4 regions of the Mesorhizobium sp. M7A.F.Ca.CA.004.04.2.1 genome follow, and region 3 is predicted to be linked to each of the others. Evidence: predicted binding sites of a transcription regulator. Region 3 holds the regulator's gene; each other region holds the start of a gene.

Region 1 (4,460 bases), on a different contig from region 3:
AGCGAAGGCCGAAGAGGCCGGTCCCACCCTTGCCGGCAGCGATCGCCGCGTTGAGATAGGCGACATTGAAGTCGAGCTCACTCATCGTGTCGCGATCGGGCAGCTTCCACTCTTCAGCCCACTCCAGCACATCCTGCCGCCGATAGAATGAGTGCGGATCGCCAGTCGTCTTCGTGGATGCCAGAAGCTTGCACAGCAGCGTGCTACCGGTCCTCGGCGTGCCGCAGATGATGTATCCATCGAACATGTTGAGGCCCATGCTGCTCGTCAAAGACAGGGCCGCCGCCCAGTAAGGATGGCGGCCGCTATAGCTGAAATCTTTGCTGGATGCGACGTCACGGCTATCGCTTTTAAATGCCTCTCTCGGACAAACACCATGCCGGCAGCGGCCAAATTACCGGTTGCGCACCACCACGCACGCCCCACCGACACTTTGCAATTTCTGGCAAATAACGTTGGCATCGGCGCGGCGGTCGACACCGATCCTGACCGCGTAGATGCCGCGCCGGCCGATCGGCGTGCGCACCCGGCTGACCACCGGATCATGCCCGTTGAGCAGGGCCGGGAACCGGCTCCTTACCCTGACCCACTGGTTGATCGCGGCGCTGCGGCGAAAATTGCCGGCCACTTGGATGCCCCATGGCTTTATGTTGATCGAAGCCATGGCCACCGTCCGCGACATGATCACCGGCAGTTTTCGGCAAGCGACGGCAAAATCCGTCTTTGCGTCGAGCGGCTCGACCCTTCCGGCATAGGCCCGGTCGGTGAACTTGTCGGCTGGTTCGCCCATGATGTCTAAGACATAGCTTTCGGTTTCCATCGGCAGGAAACCGCCGGAGCTGAGCCAGCGCGACACCCGGCTCTCGCCGGCATTGTAGGCGGCGGCGGCCAGGCCGAGATTGCCGTAGCCGGTTTTCATTTCGGCCAGATATCTGGCCGAAGCCGGAATCGCCTGGTTGATGTCGAAGGAATTGGCGAGCCCGCGCATCTTGGCGGTGCCCGGCATGAACTGGGCAATGCCTTCGGCACCGACCGGACTGACGGCGTTGGGATCGAAACGGCTTTCCTTCCAGATCAGCCGGGCGAAGAAATCCCTGGACAGGCCGTTCTGGTCGGCATGCGCCTGGATCAGATTGCAGACCTTGTCGATCAGCCGCTGCTTGGCGGATTGCGGCGGATCGGCCTGCACAAGGGTCGACCAGGTCAGCCCGTACAGCAGGATCAGCGCTGCCCAAAGGAAACGCTGCATCGGTTCTACTCGGCCGCGGCCTTGCCGCGACCGAACCGTTGCTCGATATAGTCGGCGACCATTTTCTCGAAATCCGCGGCGATCGACGGCCCGCGCAGCGTCGCCGCCTTTTTGCCGTCGACGAAGACAGGCGCCGTCGGCATTTCGCCCGTGCCGGGCAGCGAAATGCCGATGTCGGCATGCTTGGACTCGCCAGGGCCGTTGACGATGCAACCCATCACCGCGACCTTGAGGTTCTCGACGCCGGGGTATTTGTCGCGCCACACGGGCATGTTCTTCCTGAGATCGGCCTGGATGTTCTGGGCGAGTTCCTGGAACACGGTGGAGGTGGTGCGGCCGCAGCCGGGGCAAGCGGCAACAATCGGCACGAACTGCCTGAACCCCATGGTTTGCAGCAATTCCTGTGACACCTGCACCTCGCGCGTGCGGTCGCCGTTCGGCTCCGGTGTCAGCGAGATGCGGATGGTGTCGCCGATGCCTTGCTGGAGCAGGATGCCCATGGCGGCCGACGAAGCGACGATGCCCTTCGAGCCCATGCCGGCTTCGGTCAGGCCGAGATGCAGCGCATGATTGGAGCGGGTGGCGAGCTCGGTATAGACGGCGATCAGGTCCTGCACGCCGCTGACCTTGGCCGACAGGATGATTTTCTCGCGGCCAAGGCCGATCTCTTCCGCCATCTCGGCCGACAGGATCGCCGACTGCACGATCGCCTCGCGCATCACCTCCTGCGCGGTCAGCGGAAAACCCTTGTCCTGGTTGTCGTCCATCAGCCGGGTCAAAAGCTCCTGGTCGAGCGAGCCCCAGTTGACACCGATGCGCACCGGCTTGTCATGCCTGATCGCCATCTCGACGATATCGGCGAACTGGCGGTCCTTCTTGTCCTTGAAGCCGACATTGCCCGGATTGATGCGGTATTTGGCCAGCGCCTCGGCGCAGGCCGGATGATCGGCCAAAAGCTTGTGGCCGATATAGTGGAAATCGCCGACCAGCGGCACGTTGATACCAAGCCGCTGAAGCCGCTCATGAATGCGCGGCACGGCGGCGGCGCTCTCGTCGCGATCGACGGTGATGCGCACGATCTCCGAGCCGGCCCGGTGCAGCGCTGCGACCTGCGCAACCGTCTGGTCGATATCGGCCGTATCGGTGTTGGTCATCGATTGGACGATAACGGGCGCGCCGCCGCCGACGACCACGCCGCCGACATCGACGCCGACCGACGTGCGGCGGGGGAAAGGAGAGGAAAAATATCCGGTCATGCCGGCAGCCTTTTGTCTCTGGAGCATCTTGTGTCCTGCATGGACGCACAACGACGCCCCGGGCCGATGCGCTGAGGTCCGGGCATGAGGTGGAGGAGCAAAGATGGCTTGTCAATGGCGACAGGTCGCCACTGGCCGGAATCGCCCGCCGCCGGCGACCAGAAACAATCGATGATCTGGCGAAACGGGCGACGGCCGAAGCGGAGATTGAGCCGGGTGCAAGTCCAGCTTCGGCTGACAGACCGGTGCTGGAAAATCAAAACCCTCCACGCCGGCGGCGGGGTGCCGCCGGGAAAAGAGGCCGCGGATATTGGGCGGCTATGTCAGGAGGGCGTCAATGCGTGGTCGGTTTGCCTCTTAGTTTTTCAATCTCGTCCTTGAGTGCCAGCTTGCGTCGCTTGAGATTCACGATTTCGAGGTCGTCGACCGATGGATGATTCATCGCGTCATCGATTTCACGTTCGATGTCGCCGTGTTTCCGCTGCAACTCATCAAGATGGGATGCAAGAGACATGATTGGTTCTCCCTTTCATGGTTTTCCTCGATTGCAACCGTCACGGCGCGTCCACCGCAGGTTCGCTTCTGTGACGGCACGGTGACAGTGTGTCACCTTCCGCGGGCGATGTCGAATGATCCGTGGTAGCATTCCACGACACCTTGAAATGTGATATGGGCTGCACGCCGGTGACAAAACACCCGGTCCCGCCCAATCAGGCCCAGTTTTGGGCGCCGCAGACGTGCAGACGGTAGAGAATGTCCGATCAGGAACAGGCCGATATTCGCCTCGAATTTTCCCGCCTGAAGCAGGAACACGCCGATTTCGATGCCGCCATCAACGCGATGATCGCCATGGCCTGCGATCCGCTGCAGATCCAGCGCATGAAGAAGAAGAAGCTGTTCCTCAAGGATCGGCTGATGGCGCTGGAAGACAAGATCATTCCCGACATTATTGCATGAACTGGCATTCGCTCGTTCGCATGCCTAGGCTGCGATCGAAAGTCTCGCGGCACGATCACGCAGCAGGCCGATAAGTTCGCCGGTCCGCTCCTCGGACGTATCGATGGGGACCACCAGGCACATGGTCGCCTCGACCTTGCCCGGCGCTGAAAACACCGGCGCGGCAAGGCACTTCGTATAGGCATCGACAAGGCCCGAAGTGACGCAATAGCCGGTGACCTGCGCTTTTGCGATGTCGGCGACGAAATCGTCGAGCCGCAGTTTGCGCCCGTCGGGCAGCACGAGATCGTCGTCCGACACCATGCCTTCGATCTCAGCCTTCTCCAGCCCCGCCAGAAGCAGCCGCCCCGAGGCCGTCCAGGGCAGCGGTATCTGCAAGCCGGTGGCGGAACTGATGCGGAACGGCCTGGTGCCGGGACTCGCATGGACGATCGTATAGCGGCCGCTCTGCAGCATGCACAGTTCGGAAGTCTCGCCGGTCTCGCGCGACAGATTGTCGACCTCCTGGCGCCCCCGCCTCAACAGGTCGTTGCCCCGCACATAGTCCATTCCGTAGAGATAGAGCTTCTTGCCGAAATAGACGCGATTGCCGTCGCCTTCCATTTCCAGCAGTCCCGCATCGACCAGCGACCGCACCAGCGTATAGGTCGTCGAACGGGGCGCGTGCACGCCCTTGGCAAGGTCGCCAATGCCGATCGCGCGCTGGGTCGTGTGAAGAAACTCCAGAATCTCGAGCACCCGGTTGAGCCCCTTTTCACGGGAGCCCGAAATCTTCTCGCCGGCTGAAAGTGCCGAGGCATTGCCATCTTGCATTGTTGATTCCCGGTGTTAGTATCTGTCCTGTACAGGATACACACGTCTCTTGTAAGAGACAATCGCTTCGACGTCACTGACGCGTGTATTGCCTGTGCAAGGGGAACACAAACGAAAGGAGGTCGCCGTGAACGACACATCCGGAAGACGTGATTTTCTGAAATTGGGAATGGCGGGACTGGCCA
Region 2 (4,460 bases), on a different contig from region 3:
GAGCGCGATGCGCTGCTGCTGCCCGCCGGAAAGCTGCGCTGGGTATTTCTTCGCCTGATCGGGCAAGCCGACCAGCATGAGCAATTCCTTGACGCGGGCATCGATCTCGGCGCGCGGCCGTTTGGTGTTTTCCAGGCCAAAGGCGATGTTCCTTTCAATCGTCAGATTGGGAAACAGCGCGTAGGACTGAAACACGATGCCGTAGTCGCGTTTTGACGGCGGCAGCGTTGAGATATCCCTGCCCCCCTGGCGGACGACGCCTCTGGTCTGCAGGTCGAGGCCGGCGACGGCGCGCAGCAGCGTGGTCTTGCCGCAACCCGAAGGGCCGAGAAAGCAGATGAATTCGCCTTCGTTGATGTCGAGCGAGATGTCCTTCAGCGCATGGAACTCGCCGAAGGCCTTCCAGAGATGTTCGATCCGCAGGTAAGCCGTGTTGCCGGCAGCGGTCATGGGATGCACCTCGGCCAGCGTTGCCGATAGATCAGCGACGGGTTCGTGTCTCATTTTGACCATCCGGGAAGAGTTACGAGAAGGGCGCCGCTCTGACGGCGCCCTGTCGAAATGCTCTGCGTCTAGCTCTTGGGCTCAGACTTGGCGTCGTAGCGCTTCGTCCACTCGTCGAGAATGGCCTTGCGGTGGTTGGCCGCCCACTCGAAGTCATTGTCGATCATCTTGGACTCGATATCTGCGGGCAGGAATTCGACCGGCTTGGCGACATTCGGCATAGCCAGAACCGCATAACCTACATTGTACATCTCGTTGGCCTCCTTGCTGATCGACCAGTCGAGCAGCGTTTTGGCGGCTTCGAGATTTTTCGTTCCCGCAACGATCGCGGATGCCTCCATGTCCCAGCCGATGCCTTCGGACGGGATGACGATATCGAGGGGAGCGCCCTCCTTCTTCGATTTCGCGGCGCGGAACTCGAACGAGATGCCGATTACGGTTTCACCGGCGGCGGCCATTTTGCACGGCTTCGAACCAGAATGCGTGTAGGCATCAATATTCTGATGCAGGGCATCCATATAGGCCCAACCATCCTTCTCGCCGAACAACTGCAGCCAGCTCGATACATCGAGGAAGCCGGTGCCGGACGAGGCCGGGTTCGGCATCACGATGTGACCCTTGTATTCCGGCTTGGTAAGATCTTTCCAGCTGGTCGGCTCGGCGAGGCCAAGCTTTTTGCCCTCCACGGTGTTGAAGCAGATCGAAGCCGCCCAGGCGTCCATGCCAACCCAGGCCGGTGGCGTGTCCTTGTCGACAAACTTCGGCTTGAGCAATTCGACGCCTTTTGGCGCGTAGGGCTCAAGCATGCCTTCGGTCTTCAGCACCAGAAGCGATGTAGCGGCAAGGCCCCAGACAACGTCGGCCTGCGGATTGTCCTTTTCGGCCAACAGCTTGGCGGTAACGACACCCGTGGAGTCGCGGACAAAGTTCAGTTTGATGTCGGGATGGCTCTTTGTGAAAGTCTCGGCGTAGCGGGCGAGATCTTCGGCTTCAATGGCGGTATAGACTGTCAGTTCGGAGGTTTCGGCAAAGGCGGCGGATGACATCAATGCCGCGGCGAAGGCCATTGCGATAGTTGCGTTGCGCGATTTCATGCTCAGTTCCCCTTTGATTGTTGGCACATTCTGCGATGCACTGTGACGATCGCGCCGGTGGACATTGCGGCCCTGTAGCGCTTGTGGATGTCGTCGTTGGGTCAACTCTGGGGATTGGTGATCGATAAGTAAAATCTATTTATTTTATGACAGGCAAACTTCTACTGATAGTCGTCATGGAACTGTCGCATGCCTGTTGCGGCCGCTATTTCGCGCTTGCGAAAGCCCACGATTGGCACGGAGACGGTTATGGTCAGCCGAACGAAACGCCCGTTGTCTGTGCCCGCAAACGCGGGTCGGACGAGCGGACAGTCACCACCAGATCGCCCCCCCTCGCCCGCAAGCCCGCGTCGATTTCGGGGCATTCGAGCTCGCGGTCGGTGCGCACGGCCTTCATGGTCAGGCCGCCAGCACGGCGGTCTCGAGGATGTCGAGCGCACGATCGAGATCAGCTTTCGAAATGACCAGCGGCGGCGACAGCGTCAGCACATTGCCCTGGCTGACCTTGAAGCTCAGCCCCTGCCCCAGGCAAGCATAGAAGACGCGTTCGGCGAGATCGCGCGCCGGCTCGCGCGTATCGCGATCCTCGACGAGCTCGACGCCGACCATCAGTCCCCTGCCCCTGACGTCGCCGACATGGGGCGAGCGCGCCATCAGGTGCTGCATACGCTCCAGCATGTGCCGGCCAAGTTCGGCCGCGCGTTCGACCAATCCTTCCTCCAGGATGATGTCGATCGTCGTCAGTGCGGCGCGGGTCGTCACCGGGTTCTTCTCGTGGGTGTAGTGGCCGATCGCGAAGCCACCGGTGACGTCGAGGTCGCGGCGCGCGATGACGGCGGCGATCGGCAGGATGCCGCCGCCGAGCGACTTGCCGAGGACGACGATGTCGGGCGTCACATCATCATGCTCGTGGGCGAAGAATTTTCCCGTCTTGCCCAGCCCGGTCGGGATCTCGTCGAAGATCAGCAGCGTGCCGTGCCGGTCGCAGGCTTCGCGAACCCGCTTCCAGAAACCGGGCGGCGGCGGGTTGGGCGTCGCCCGCATCGGTTCTGCGACGACCGCCGCCACGTCCTGTTCGCGGCCGAGCACATAGGCGATCATGTTGGCGCAAGCGAGCCCCGAGGTTTCGAGGGAATCGTGGCCATAGGGACAGCGATAGCCGTCCCAGGGTGCGACGTGCTCGGTGCCGGTCATCATCGGGCCTGATATGTGCGAGCGGAAGGTCGCCTCGCCGCCGACGCTTGCAGCGCCGAAGCCGGCCCCGTGGAACGCATCCCAGAACGACACCGTCTTGAAGCGGCCGGTCGCGGCGCGGGCGATCTTCAGCGCGACCTCGATGGCATCCGAACCACCGGTGGTGAACAGCACCTTGCCGAGATCGCCGGGCGCCAATGCCGCCAGCTTCTCCGCCAGCTCGACGGCGGGCTCGCAGGTAAAGCGGCGCGGCGCAAAGCAGAGCTCATCGAGCTGCTTTTTGATCGCCGTGACCAGCCTTGGATGGCCGTAGCCGAGGTGATGCACGCTGTTGCCGTGGAAATCCATGAAGCGGCGGCCAGCGGTGTCCTCGATCCAGATGCCTTGCGCCTTCGCGATGGTCGAAAGGCAGGGGCTGGACAGACTCTGGTGCATGAAGGCAGCCGCGTCGCGATCGAGCAAGCCGCGGATCCGCGGATCGTCCTGCCCGGCATCCCATCGGCCGCGAGCCGCTGTGGTGTTGGAATCGCCTTCGGTGTGCACAAGCTCTTTGATCGCGGCCATCATGGTCTCCGAAACGCGAATGAGGGAGCGGCGAACGCTCCCTCGGTTGTCTTATCCGTCAATGCCGCCCGGTCAGGACCAGGGCAGCGAAAATGTCTTCACATTGGTGTAGCTCTTCATCGCCTCGATGACGCCTTCCTTGTAGCCATTGCCCGAATCCTTGATGCCGCCGAAGGGCGACATCTCGATGCGGTAGCCCGGCACTTCCCAGATGTTGACGGTGCCGACCTGAAGGCCGGCGATGTATTTCTGCATGCGCGGAAAAGAGTTGGTGCAGACGCCCGACGACAGGCCGAAGGCGGTCGAGTTGGACAGTGCGATCAGCGCATCATCGTCGTCCGGCGCGCGAACGATCGGGATGATCGGGCCGAACGTCTCCTCCATCACCAATTCGGATGTGTGAGGAACGCGATCGACAACGATCGGCGGCAGCAACGCGCCCTGACGACCCGGATTGTAGAGGATTTCGGCGCCCTGCTCGGCGGCCATGTGGACGCGGGCTTCGAACAGCGCCGCCGCCTTCTCGTGCACGACGGTGCCAAGGTCGGTCGAGCGGTCCATCGGATCGCCGAAGCGGATTTTTTTCGCCCGCTCCAGCACCAGCGGCACGAAGCGGTCGGCGACGCTTTCCTGAACCAGGATGCGCTTGACCGCGGTGCAGCGCTGGCCGGAGTTCTTTGTCGCGCCGGCGACGGCCAGATCCGCGGCTCTGGCCAGATCCTCGTCGGAGAGATCGTTGAGGATGATCAGCGGGTCGTTGCCGCCGAGTTCCAGCACCTGGCGCTTGTAGCCGGCGGTGCGGGCGATCATCTTGCCGACCGGCACGCCGCCGGTGAAAGTGATCAGGTCGATATTGTCGTTGGTGATCATCTCGTTGCCGATGTCTGCGGGCCAGCCGGTCACCACCGACAGCATTTCGGGCGGCAGACCGGCTTCATAGAGAATGTCGGCCAGGAGAAGCGCCGTCATCGGCGTCAATTCGGTCGGCTTGACCACCACGCAATTGTTGGTGGCGATCGCCGGCGCCACCTTGTGCGAGACCATGTTGAGCGGGTGGTTGAACGGCGTGATCGCCGAGATCGCCTTCAACGGCTCGCGGGTGGT
Region 3 (4,460 bases):
TAGAAAAAAGGCATTTTGGTATGAACATCATGACCGAACAGTCCCTTGAAAATGCAGTGGGCGATAAGATGAACGCCAAGTCGAACGAAGTGATCAAAATGCGTGGCGACAAGGTCGGCGTGTTCTATGGCGAGAAGCAGGCGCTGTTCGATGTCAATCTCGACGTCCGCCTGAATCAGGTGACGGCGCTGATCGGCCCCTCCGGCTGCGGCAAGTCGACCTTCCTGCGTTGCCTCAACCGCATGAACGACACCATCGATTCCGCGCGGGTAACCGGCAAGATAACGCTCGACGAAGAAGACATCTACGACAAGAACATCGATGTCGTCGAACTCAGGGCGCGCGTCGGCATGGTGTTTCAGAAACCCAATCCGTTCCCCAAGTCGATCTACGAGAACGTCGCCTATGGCCCGCGCATCCACGGATTGGCCAAGCGCAAGGCCGACATGGATCAGATCGTCGAGTCGAGCTTGAAGAAGGCGGCGATCTGGAACGAGGTGAAGGACCGTTTGCAGGAACCTGGCACGGGTCTTTCCGGTGGCCAGCAACAGCGTCTGTGCATTGCACGCGCCATCGCCGTGTCACCCGAGGTGATCCTGATGGACGAACCGTGTTCGGCGCTCGACCCGATCGCCACTGCTCGCGTCGAGGAACTGATCGACGAACTGCGCCAGAACTATACGATCGTCATCGTCACCCATTCGATGCAGCAGGCAGCGCGCGTGTCGCAGCGCACCGCGATGTTCCATCTAGGCTATCTGGTCGAGGAGGGCGCCACCGACAAGATGTTCACCACCCCCGACGACAAACGCACCCAGGACTACATCACCGGCCGGTTCGGCTGAGCTCAGGCATATGAGGGACGAAGATCATGGGTGAACATACCGTTGCATCTTTCGATGAGGATCTGGAGCAGATCAGCCAGCTGATCCGCGACATGGGCGATCTCGCCCGCTCGATGGTCAGTGGCTCGACCAAGGCTTTGCTCAATTCGGACAATGCGCTGGCGCAGCGCGTGGTTTCCGACGATGCGATCATGGATGCCCGCCAGCGCGAGCTGGACGATCGCGCCATCACGCTGATCGCCAAGCGCCAGCCAATGGCCAACGATCTGCGTGCGGTGGTCGGTTCGATCCGCATGGCCGGCGACCTCGAGCGCATCGGCGACCTTGCCAAGAACATCGCCAAGCGCGTCGGCACTGTCGGGCTGAGCGTCACGCCGCACGATCTTTCGCATTCGATCGACGCGATGGCGCAGCTGGTGCTGATCCAGGTGCAGGGGGTCGTCGACGAGTATGCCGCCGCTGACGCGGCAGCGCTTGCCACGCTCAGAAACAATGATGAACGCATCGACGTCAAATACACCTCGGTGTTCCGCGAGCTGCTGACCTACATGATGGAAGATCCCCGCAACATCACGGCGTGCACGCACCTGTTGTTTTGCGCCAAGAACCTCGAGCGGATCGGCGACCACGTGACCAACATCGCCGAAAATGCCTACTATGTTTTGACCGGCACGCAGCTGCCAGCCAATCGTCCGAAGCAGGACGAGACGGCAATGTCCGCGCCAGCGGCATAACAAGGGTGACCAGCCGATGATCGCACCACGCATCATGGTGGTGGAGGATGAGGAGCCGCTAGGCGTGCTGCTCCGCTACAATCTTGAATCCGAAGGTTACCAGGTCGAGGTGGTGACGCGCGGCGATGAGGCCGAAATCCGGCTGCAGGAGAACGTTCCCGATCTTCTGGTGCTCGACTGGATGGTGCCTGCGGTTTCGGGCATCGAACTCTGCCGGCGCCTGCGAATGCGTCCCGAGACCGAGCGGCTGCCGATCATCATGCTGACCGCGCGAGGCGAGGAAAGCGACCGCGTGCGCGGCCTGTCGACCGGCGCCGACGACTATCTGGTCAAGCCCTTCTCGACGCCGGAGTTCATGGCCAGGGTCAAGGCGCTGCTGCGCCGGGCCAAGCCGGAAGTGCTGTCCAGCGTGCTAAAGGTCGGCGATATCGTGCTCGATCGCGAGTCGCACCGTGTCTATCGCAAGAAGAGCGAGATCCGGCTTGGGCCGACGGAATTCCGCCTGCTCGAATTCATGATGCGCCATCCAGGCCGCGTGTTCTCGCGCAGCCAGCTGCTCGACAATGTCTGGGGCGAGACGATCTACATCGACGAGCGCACGGTCGACGTGCATGTCGGCCGGCTGCGCAAGGCGGTCAACAATGGCCGTATGCCTGATGTCATCCGCACGATCCGTGGGGCCGGATACGCCATCCGAGAGGACTGAACTCCCTCGTTTGAACTCACGCCACGTTCTTGCCGCCGAAACCGGATCTCGCCTGCACGCCCGGCGCAAAAATCTCCTGATCGACGAAGATCAGCGCCCGCATGGCGCAGCCTTCGCGGATCAGCGGCAGTTCGTTCGGCTCGGTGTCGAAGGAAATCGATTTGGAATGCTGGCCGCCGGCGGTCTGGGCAATCGCTTGCCGCAATGCCGGCTCGATCAGGTCGAAGGCGGCGGCGCTGACACCGACCATGGCGACCGGCGCCGGATCGATCAGCGCGAACAGGCTGCCGAGGCCGTAGCCGAGCGCTTCGCCGGCCTTGCGATAGGCTTCCCGTTCGGGTCCGTCACCTTCGCGGGCCGCGGCAGCCAGGGCGCGCATGTCGGCGTCGCTGACATCGGCGACGGGTTCTGCATCCTCGCCCATCTGCCTGGCGTTGCGCCAGATGGCGTAATTGCCCGCATAGGCTTCGACGCAGCCGCGCCGTCCGCAGCGACATAGCGCGCCGTTCGGCCGATGGATCATGTGGCCGAATTCGCCGCCCGAAGAATGGGTGCCGGTGAACAATTCGCCCTTCAGCACCAGTCCCATGCCGATGCCGTGCGACAAAAGGATAGCGATGAAATCGTCGCGGTAACGATCGGGGTCGCGCCAGCGCAGCGCCACCGCCATCATGTTGCAGTCGTTCTCCATTATGGCAGGGATGCCGAACTCGTCTTCGAATATGTCAGCGAAGGCGATGTCGGTGTGCGGCGTGATCGGCGACCACAGCATGGCGCGGGCACGGGTGTCGGTGATGCCCTGGATGGCCAGCGCGATGCGGGCGATGCTGCGCACGTCCAGGTCGGGATCTGCCAGGCGGCGCCGCACGATGGCCGTGCATTCCCCGATCAGCGACTCGCGCGACATCGTCAGCGTGTCCAGCCGGCGCTGTTCCTCGGATATCACCTGGCCGGCATAGTCGATGACGGCGACGGAGAGGAAGTTCAGCGACAGCACCACGGTCATTACCGCGGCCGCTTCCGGATTGAGACTGAGGCCGACCTGCGGCCGGCCGCGTTTGAGCGAGCCGGCCTCGCTCGGCTTGCTTTCGGTCAGGATGCCTTCGACGATCAGGTCGGATGAAATCGCCGAGATGGTCGAATGGCTGAGGCTTGTGGTCGCGGCGATCTCGGTTCGTGACGGCTGTCCGGCGCGGCGCACTGCCGCGATCACCATGGCGCGGTTGCGGCGGCGCAGATCGTCGTGGCGGATTCCGACCGACATGTTCTTTCATATCCTCCCGGTCGCCGCGGTTCCTCCTGCCCCTGGAACGCTGTCGGTGACGCCGGTAAATACTGGCAGAAGCTGCATGCCGTGTCATTTATTTATTCCGAGACTCGAAAAAAACTCGAAATGACATCAAAATCCATCAGAATCGATGTTGACAGCGTTCGGGCGTTGGCCCAGTATTTTTTCGAGGCTCGAAAAAATAGAGCCTCTGTGCCGGCCCTCGGGTCAGTTTGGTCGCGCCATACGCGGCGCAGGGAGGATAATATGAAAAGATTCACGGCCGCCATCCTGGCGGGTGCCGCCATGTCGCTGACGCTCGCGTCTGTCGCGCAGGCGAAGGACAAGGTTGTCGGCGTTTCGTGGTCCAACTTCCAGGAAGAACGCTGGAAGACCGACGAGGCCGCCATGAAGACGGCGATCGAGGCCGCCGGCGACAAGTACATCTCCGCCGATGCGCAGTCCAATCCCGGCAAGCAGCTTACCGATGTCGAAAGCCTGATCTCGCAGGGCGCTAATTCCCTGATCATCCTGGCGCAGGACGCTTCGGCCATCGGCCCGGCCGTGCAGAAGGCGCTGGACGAAGGCATTCCGGTCGTCGGCTATGACCGGCTGATCGAGAACAAGGACGTCTTCTATCTGACCTTCGACAACAAGGAAGTCGGCCGCATGCAGGCCCGCGAAGTGTTCAAGGTCAAGCCGGAAGGCAACTACGTCTTCATCAAGGGCTCCGGTGCCGATCCCAATGCCGACTTCCTGTTCTCGGGCTCGATGGAAGTGCTCAAGGAAGCCATCGACAGCGGCAAGATCAAGAATGTCGGCGAAGCCTACACGGATGGCTGGCTGCCCGCCAACGCCCAGAAGAACATGGAGCAGTTCCTGACCGCCAACGACAACAAGGTCGACGC
Region 4 (4,460 bases), on a different contig from region 3:
GGACGGCAAGCCGATGACGCTTGCCGATCATGCCGGCAAGACGGTGCTGCTCAATCTGTGGGCGACATGGTGCGCGCCGTGCCGTGCCGAAATGCCGGCGCTCGATGCGCTGCAGAAGGAAAAGGGCAGCGACTCCTTTGAAGTGGTCGCCGTCAACGTCGACGCCGGCGACGATGTGAAGCCGAAGAAGTTCCTCAGCGATACCGGCGTCGCGACGCTCGGCTATTACCGGGATTCGACGATGACGCTGTTCAACGACCTCAAGAAGCGCGGCTTGGCGCTAGGCCTTCCCGTCACCATGCTGATCGACGGCGAGGGCTGCCTGATCGCCCACATGAACGGCCCGGCCGAATGGTCGGGGCCGGACGCCAGGCGGCTGGTCGAGACGGCACTCAAGCCCGAGAGCCTGTAGTCTAGCGTGTGGCTAGCGCGGGTGCGGGCGCGAAGGCCAGAACGCTTCTGTCGCGCAGGCTGGCGGGTTTGCTGCCGACAGCGGGTGCGACGACGCCGGTCAGATCGCCGAATTCCTCGATGAGAGCCGGCTTGCCGATATAGTAGCCCTGGCCGATCTCGCAGGCTTCGGCGTCCAGGAACTTCAGTTCGCCGAGCGTCTCGACACCCTCCGCCAGAACCGGCAGGCCGAGCCCGCGTCCAAGTCCCAGGACGGCGCGCACGATCGCCGCGACCTGGCCGTTCTTGTCGACGGACTTGATGAATGAGCCATCGATCTTGATCTTGTCGAAGGGAAAGGCGCGAAGGTTGGAGAGCGAGGAATAGCCGGTTCCAAAATCGTCCATGGCGACGCGCACGCCCAGCGCCTTGACCTGCCGCAAGGTGGCCAATGCCCGCGGCATGTCCTTGACAAGCGCCGTCTCGGTGATCTCAAGCTCGAGCCTGCCGGGCGCCAGGCCGGAATTCAGCAAGGTTTCGTGGACCTTGCGGCTGAAATTCGTGTTGTGGAGCTGCACCGCCGAAACGTTGACGGCCACCGTCAGCGGATTTTCCCAGCGGGCGGCTTCCTCGCAGGCGGCCGTCAGCACCCATTCGCCAATCTGGCCAATGGCGCCGCTGTCTTCGGCGACCGGGATGAATATGCTCGGCGAGACGTCGCCGCGCGTCGGATGCCGCCACCGGACCAGCGCTTCGAAACCGACCATCTTCCCGCTGCTGATCTCCTTCTGCGGCTGATAGACGAGGTAGAACTCCTGGCGTGCGACCGCCTGGCGCAGTTCGTGCTCCATCACGCGCTTGTCGCGGGCCTCGGCCCCCATCGAAGCTTCGAAATAGCGGTAGGTGTCCTTGCCTTCGGTCTTGGCCCGGTAGAGCGCGGTATCGGCGTGGCTTATCAGGCTGGCCTGGTTTTCGGCATCCGATGGATAAAGCGCAATGCCGATGCTGGCCGACACCAGGCCGCCGCCGACCGAGAGCCGGTTTTCCTCGCGCATGGCGGTCAGCACGGCGTTGGCGATACGGCCCGCCTCCAACGGGTCGGTCAGGTTCGGCGCGATGATGGCGAACTCATCGCCGCCCAGCCGCGCCACCATCTGTCCTTGGCGAAGAATGCCGGTAACGCAGTGCGCAACCTTCTGCAGCATGGCGTCGCCCGCGCCGTGCCCATACAGGTCGTTGACCTCCTTGAACCGGTCGAGATCGAGCAGCAGAAGCGCAAGCTGGCCGCCTTTCCTGGTCCGGCCCATCGCAGCGATTTCCGTCTCCAGCCGGCCGGAAAAGCTGCGGCGATTGGCCAGTCCGGTCAATGGATCGAAATGGGCAAGCCGCAGGATCTCCTGTTCCGCCTTCTTGCGCTCGCGAATGTCGCGGACCGCGACCACGTTGTGAGGCTTGCCACAATAGTCGATGCTCCTGGCGATCAGCTCGACAGGAATGCTCGTGCCATCGCGGCCGCTCAATTCGGCCTCCTGCGGCTGTTCGCCGAAGCCCGACATGTCGGATCCGAAGAGATCGCCAAGCTGCATTCCGTTCAGCGTCGCTGTTGCGATGCCCGTCAATGTCGCCATGCTGTCATTGGCACTGATGATGCGGTGGCCGTCGCAGACGATCAGCCCCTCCACGGCGGCATTGGCCAGGCCGTGCATGCGGTCTACCTCGAGCTTCTGGCGACGGAAGCGCAAATCGATCCACAGCGCCGATGCCGACAGAACCAGGATCACCAGTGTGGCGGCGGCGGCCGCAAAAGCCTGCGAGGTCGGCTCGATCGTATATTCGGATATGACGATCGAGGGATCGGGGAAGATCGAGACGGCACCCATACCGATGAAATGCAGGGTGCAGATTGCCAGCGTCAGCAGCACCGCGCCGCCGGATGTCGCCTTCAAGGAGGGACGGCGCTGCACGACACGCAGCGCCAGCGCCGCGAGCGTCACGCCGGCCAGAAGGGAAACGGCGACAAGCAACAGGTTCCACTCGATGCGGCCCTGAACCTCGAACGCCGCCATACCGATGTAGTGCATGGCCGCGATACCGCCGCCCAGCACGGCGCCGCCGACGAGATGATAGTCGAACTCATTCCGCAAGGTGGCGATCCACATGCCGGCTGCCGTCAGAGTGACCGAAGCAGCGAGCGAAAGCACGGAAAGTGCGGGATCGTAAGCACTGGGTATGCCCGGTGTGAATGCGAGCATGGCGATGAAGTGCGTTGCCCAGATGCCGAAGCCGGTCGAAGTGGCCGCGATCATCAGCCAGGCAAGCCGGTTCCGATCGGTGGAGCGGCTTATGTGATGAAGCAGGTTGACGGCAGAGAAACAGGAAATTCCGCAGATCAGCGCGGCGAGTGCGACCAGTCTCAGATCGTGTTCGTTGACGATACAATTGTAGACCGTCAGCATTTTATTTCACCTGATCTTTGGAAATAAACAGGGCAGCAGGATTGAGTAGCGCGTTGCCGTTGAGGGATCGATAAAGTCGCCTGCAACCTTGGCGTGTCTCTTCGGGTTGCAGCGGCTGCAATCAAGGCTGCCACCCCGAAAGGCAGCTTGGCAGTTCCGACGGTGGTTCCTGGCGCTTGTCGTCGCGCTAAGCCGGCTAACCGTGTGGCTTTCCATGCGTCCAAGCGGAGGCGAGGTGGCGTGAGGTAAAGGGGTGAAGTTCGTCGATCTGCAACAAAACCGTTGTCTGATTGTCATGAGCGACACATATTGCCTTTGCGGGAGTGCCCCTTTCGCCAATGACAAACGGGAGATGAAACATGAAGTCCTTCGGCTTCGCGGCCGGTGTTGCCGCCACCTTTATGCTGCTTTCCTCAACCTCCGCTTTTGCTGTCACGCAGATCAGTTGGTGGCACGCCATGACTGGCGCCAATGCCGAAGTTGTCGACAAGATCTCCAAAGATTTCAATGCCAGCCAGAGCGACTATGAACTCGTTCCGGTGTTCAAAGGCACCTACCCCGAGACGCTGAATGCCGGCATCGCCGCCTACCGTGCCGGCCAGGCGCCCGACATCATGCAGGTGTTCGACGTCGGCACCGGCGTGATGATGGCAGCCGAAGGCGCAATCAAGCCGGCAGCCGATGTGTTGACCAGCGCTGGAATGACCTTCGACAAGAGCCAGTATCTGCCAGGCATAGTCGGCTATTATTCGAAGCCGGACGGCACCATGCTCTCTTTCCCCTATAACTCCTCCTCGCCGATCCTTTATTACAACAAGGATATCTTCAAGAAGGCTGGTCTCGACGTCGACAGCCCACCCAAGACCTGGAATGAGGTGTGGGAAGACGCCAAGAAGATCAAGGCGAGCGGCGCGGCCGCCTGCGGCTACACCTCGACCTGGCTGACCTGGATCCATCTGGAGAATTTCGCGGCCTGGAATGACGTGTCATGGGCCACCCAGCAGAACGGTCTGGCCGGCGGCGATGTCGAGCTCAAGATCAATGCGCCGATTTTCGTCAACCACTTCCAGGCGCTGGCGGACCTCGCCAAGGACGGCACCTTCAAATATGGCGGCCGCACCTCCGAAGCCAAGCAGATCTTCCTCGCCGGCGAATGCGGGATCATGACCGAATCCTCCGGCGGCCTTGGCGATATCGTCAAGTCCGGCATGAATTACGGCATCGGCCAATTGCCCTATGACAGCGACGCCAAGGGCGCACCGCAGAACACGACGCCGGGTGGCGCCAGCCTGTGGGTTTTCGCTGAAAAATCCGACGAGGAATACAAGGGCGTCGCGGCCTTCTTCGCCTACCTGTCGAAGACCGAGGTGCAAGAATACCTGCACCAGAAGTCGGGTTATCTGCCGGTAACGCTTGCCGCCTATGAAGCGACCAAGAAGTCCGGTTTCTATGACAAGAACGTCGGTCGCGAGACCCCGATCCTGCAGATGACGGGTAAGGCGCCGACCGACAATTCCAAGGGCGTACGTCTTCCGAACCTGCCGCAGGTGCGCGATATCCAGAACGAGGAGTTCGAAAAGATGCTCGCCGGCCAGCAAACCGCGCAGCAGGCGC

The links. The regulator PhoB, encoded in region 3, activates phosphate uptake and scavenging genes when phosphate is short. The targets are predictions, from matches to a motif close to TGTCATNNANCTGTCAT.
Region 1: a site for PhoB is predicted at 3,090-3,106, ahead of EN893_RS10225 (YdcH family protein). Genes of this name have one in related genera too.
Region 2: a site for PhoB is predicted at 1,771-1,787, ahead of EN893_RS11215 (putative 2-aminoethylphosphonate ABC transporter substrate-binding protein). Genes of this name have one in related genera too.
Region 4: a site for PhoB is predicted at 3,127-3,143, ahead of ugpB (sn-glycerol-3-phosphate ABC transporter substrate-binding protein UgpB). Genes of this name have one in related genera too.

The regions. Positions count from the first base shown of each region.
Region 1 covers NZ_RZPH01000164.1:1,617-6,076, forward strand. The annotation lists gene EN893_RS10210 (Stf0 family sulfotransferase) at 1-271, opposite strand, end outside; gene EN893_RS10215 (lytic transglycosylase domain-containing protein) at 395-1,249, opposite strand; gene ispG (flavodoxin-dependent (E)-4-hydroxy-3-methylbut-2-enyl-diphosphate synthase) at 1,255-2,505, opposite strand; gene EN893_RS10225 (YdcH family protein) at 2,840-3,019, opposite strand; gene EN893_RS10230 (DUF465 domain-containing protein) at 3,259-3,462, shown strand; gene EN893_RS10235 (IclR family transcriptional regulator) at 3,487-4,275, opposite strand; gene EN893_RS10240 (transporter substrate-binding domain-containing protein) at 4,403-4,460, shown strand, end outside.
Region 2 covers NZ_RZPH01000186.1:3,095-7,554, reverse strand. The annotation lists partial or broken gene EN893_RS11220 (ATP-binding cassette domain-containing protein) at 1-450, opposite strand, end outside; gene EN893_RS11215 (putative 2-aminoethylphosphonate ABC transporter substrate-binding protein) at 573-1,598, opposite strand; gene EN893_RS11210 (aspartate aminotransferase family protein) at 1,998-3,359, opposite strand; gene phnY (phosphonoacetaldehyde dehydrogenase) at 3,429-4,460, opposite strand, start outside.
Region 3 covers NZ_RZPH01000394.1:620-5,079, reverse strand. The annotation lists gene pstB (phosphate ABC transporter ATP-binding protein PstB) at 21-845, shown strand; gene phoU (phosphate signaling complex protein PhoU) at 872-1,579, shown strand; gene phoB (phosphate regulon transcriptional regulator PhoB) at 1,596-2,285, shown strand; gene EN893_RS18200 (ROK family protein) at 2,302-3,549, opposite strand; gene xylF (D-xylose ABC transporter substrate-binding protein) at 3,820-4,460, shown strand, end outside.
Region 4 covers NZ_RZPH01000079.1:4,128-8,587, reverse strand. The annotation lists gene EN893_RS05940 (TlpA disulfide reductase family protein) at 1-412, shown strand, start outside; gene EN893_RS05935 (EAL domain-containing protein) at 414-2,846, opposite strand; gene ugpB (sn-glycerol-3-phosphate ABC transporter substrate-binding protein UgpB) at 3,206-4,460, shown strand, end outside.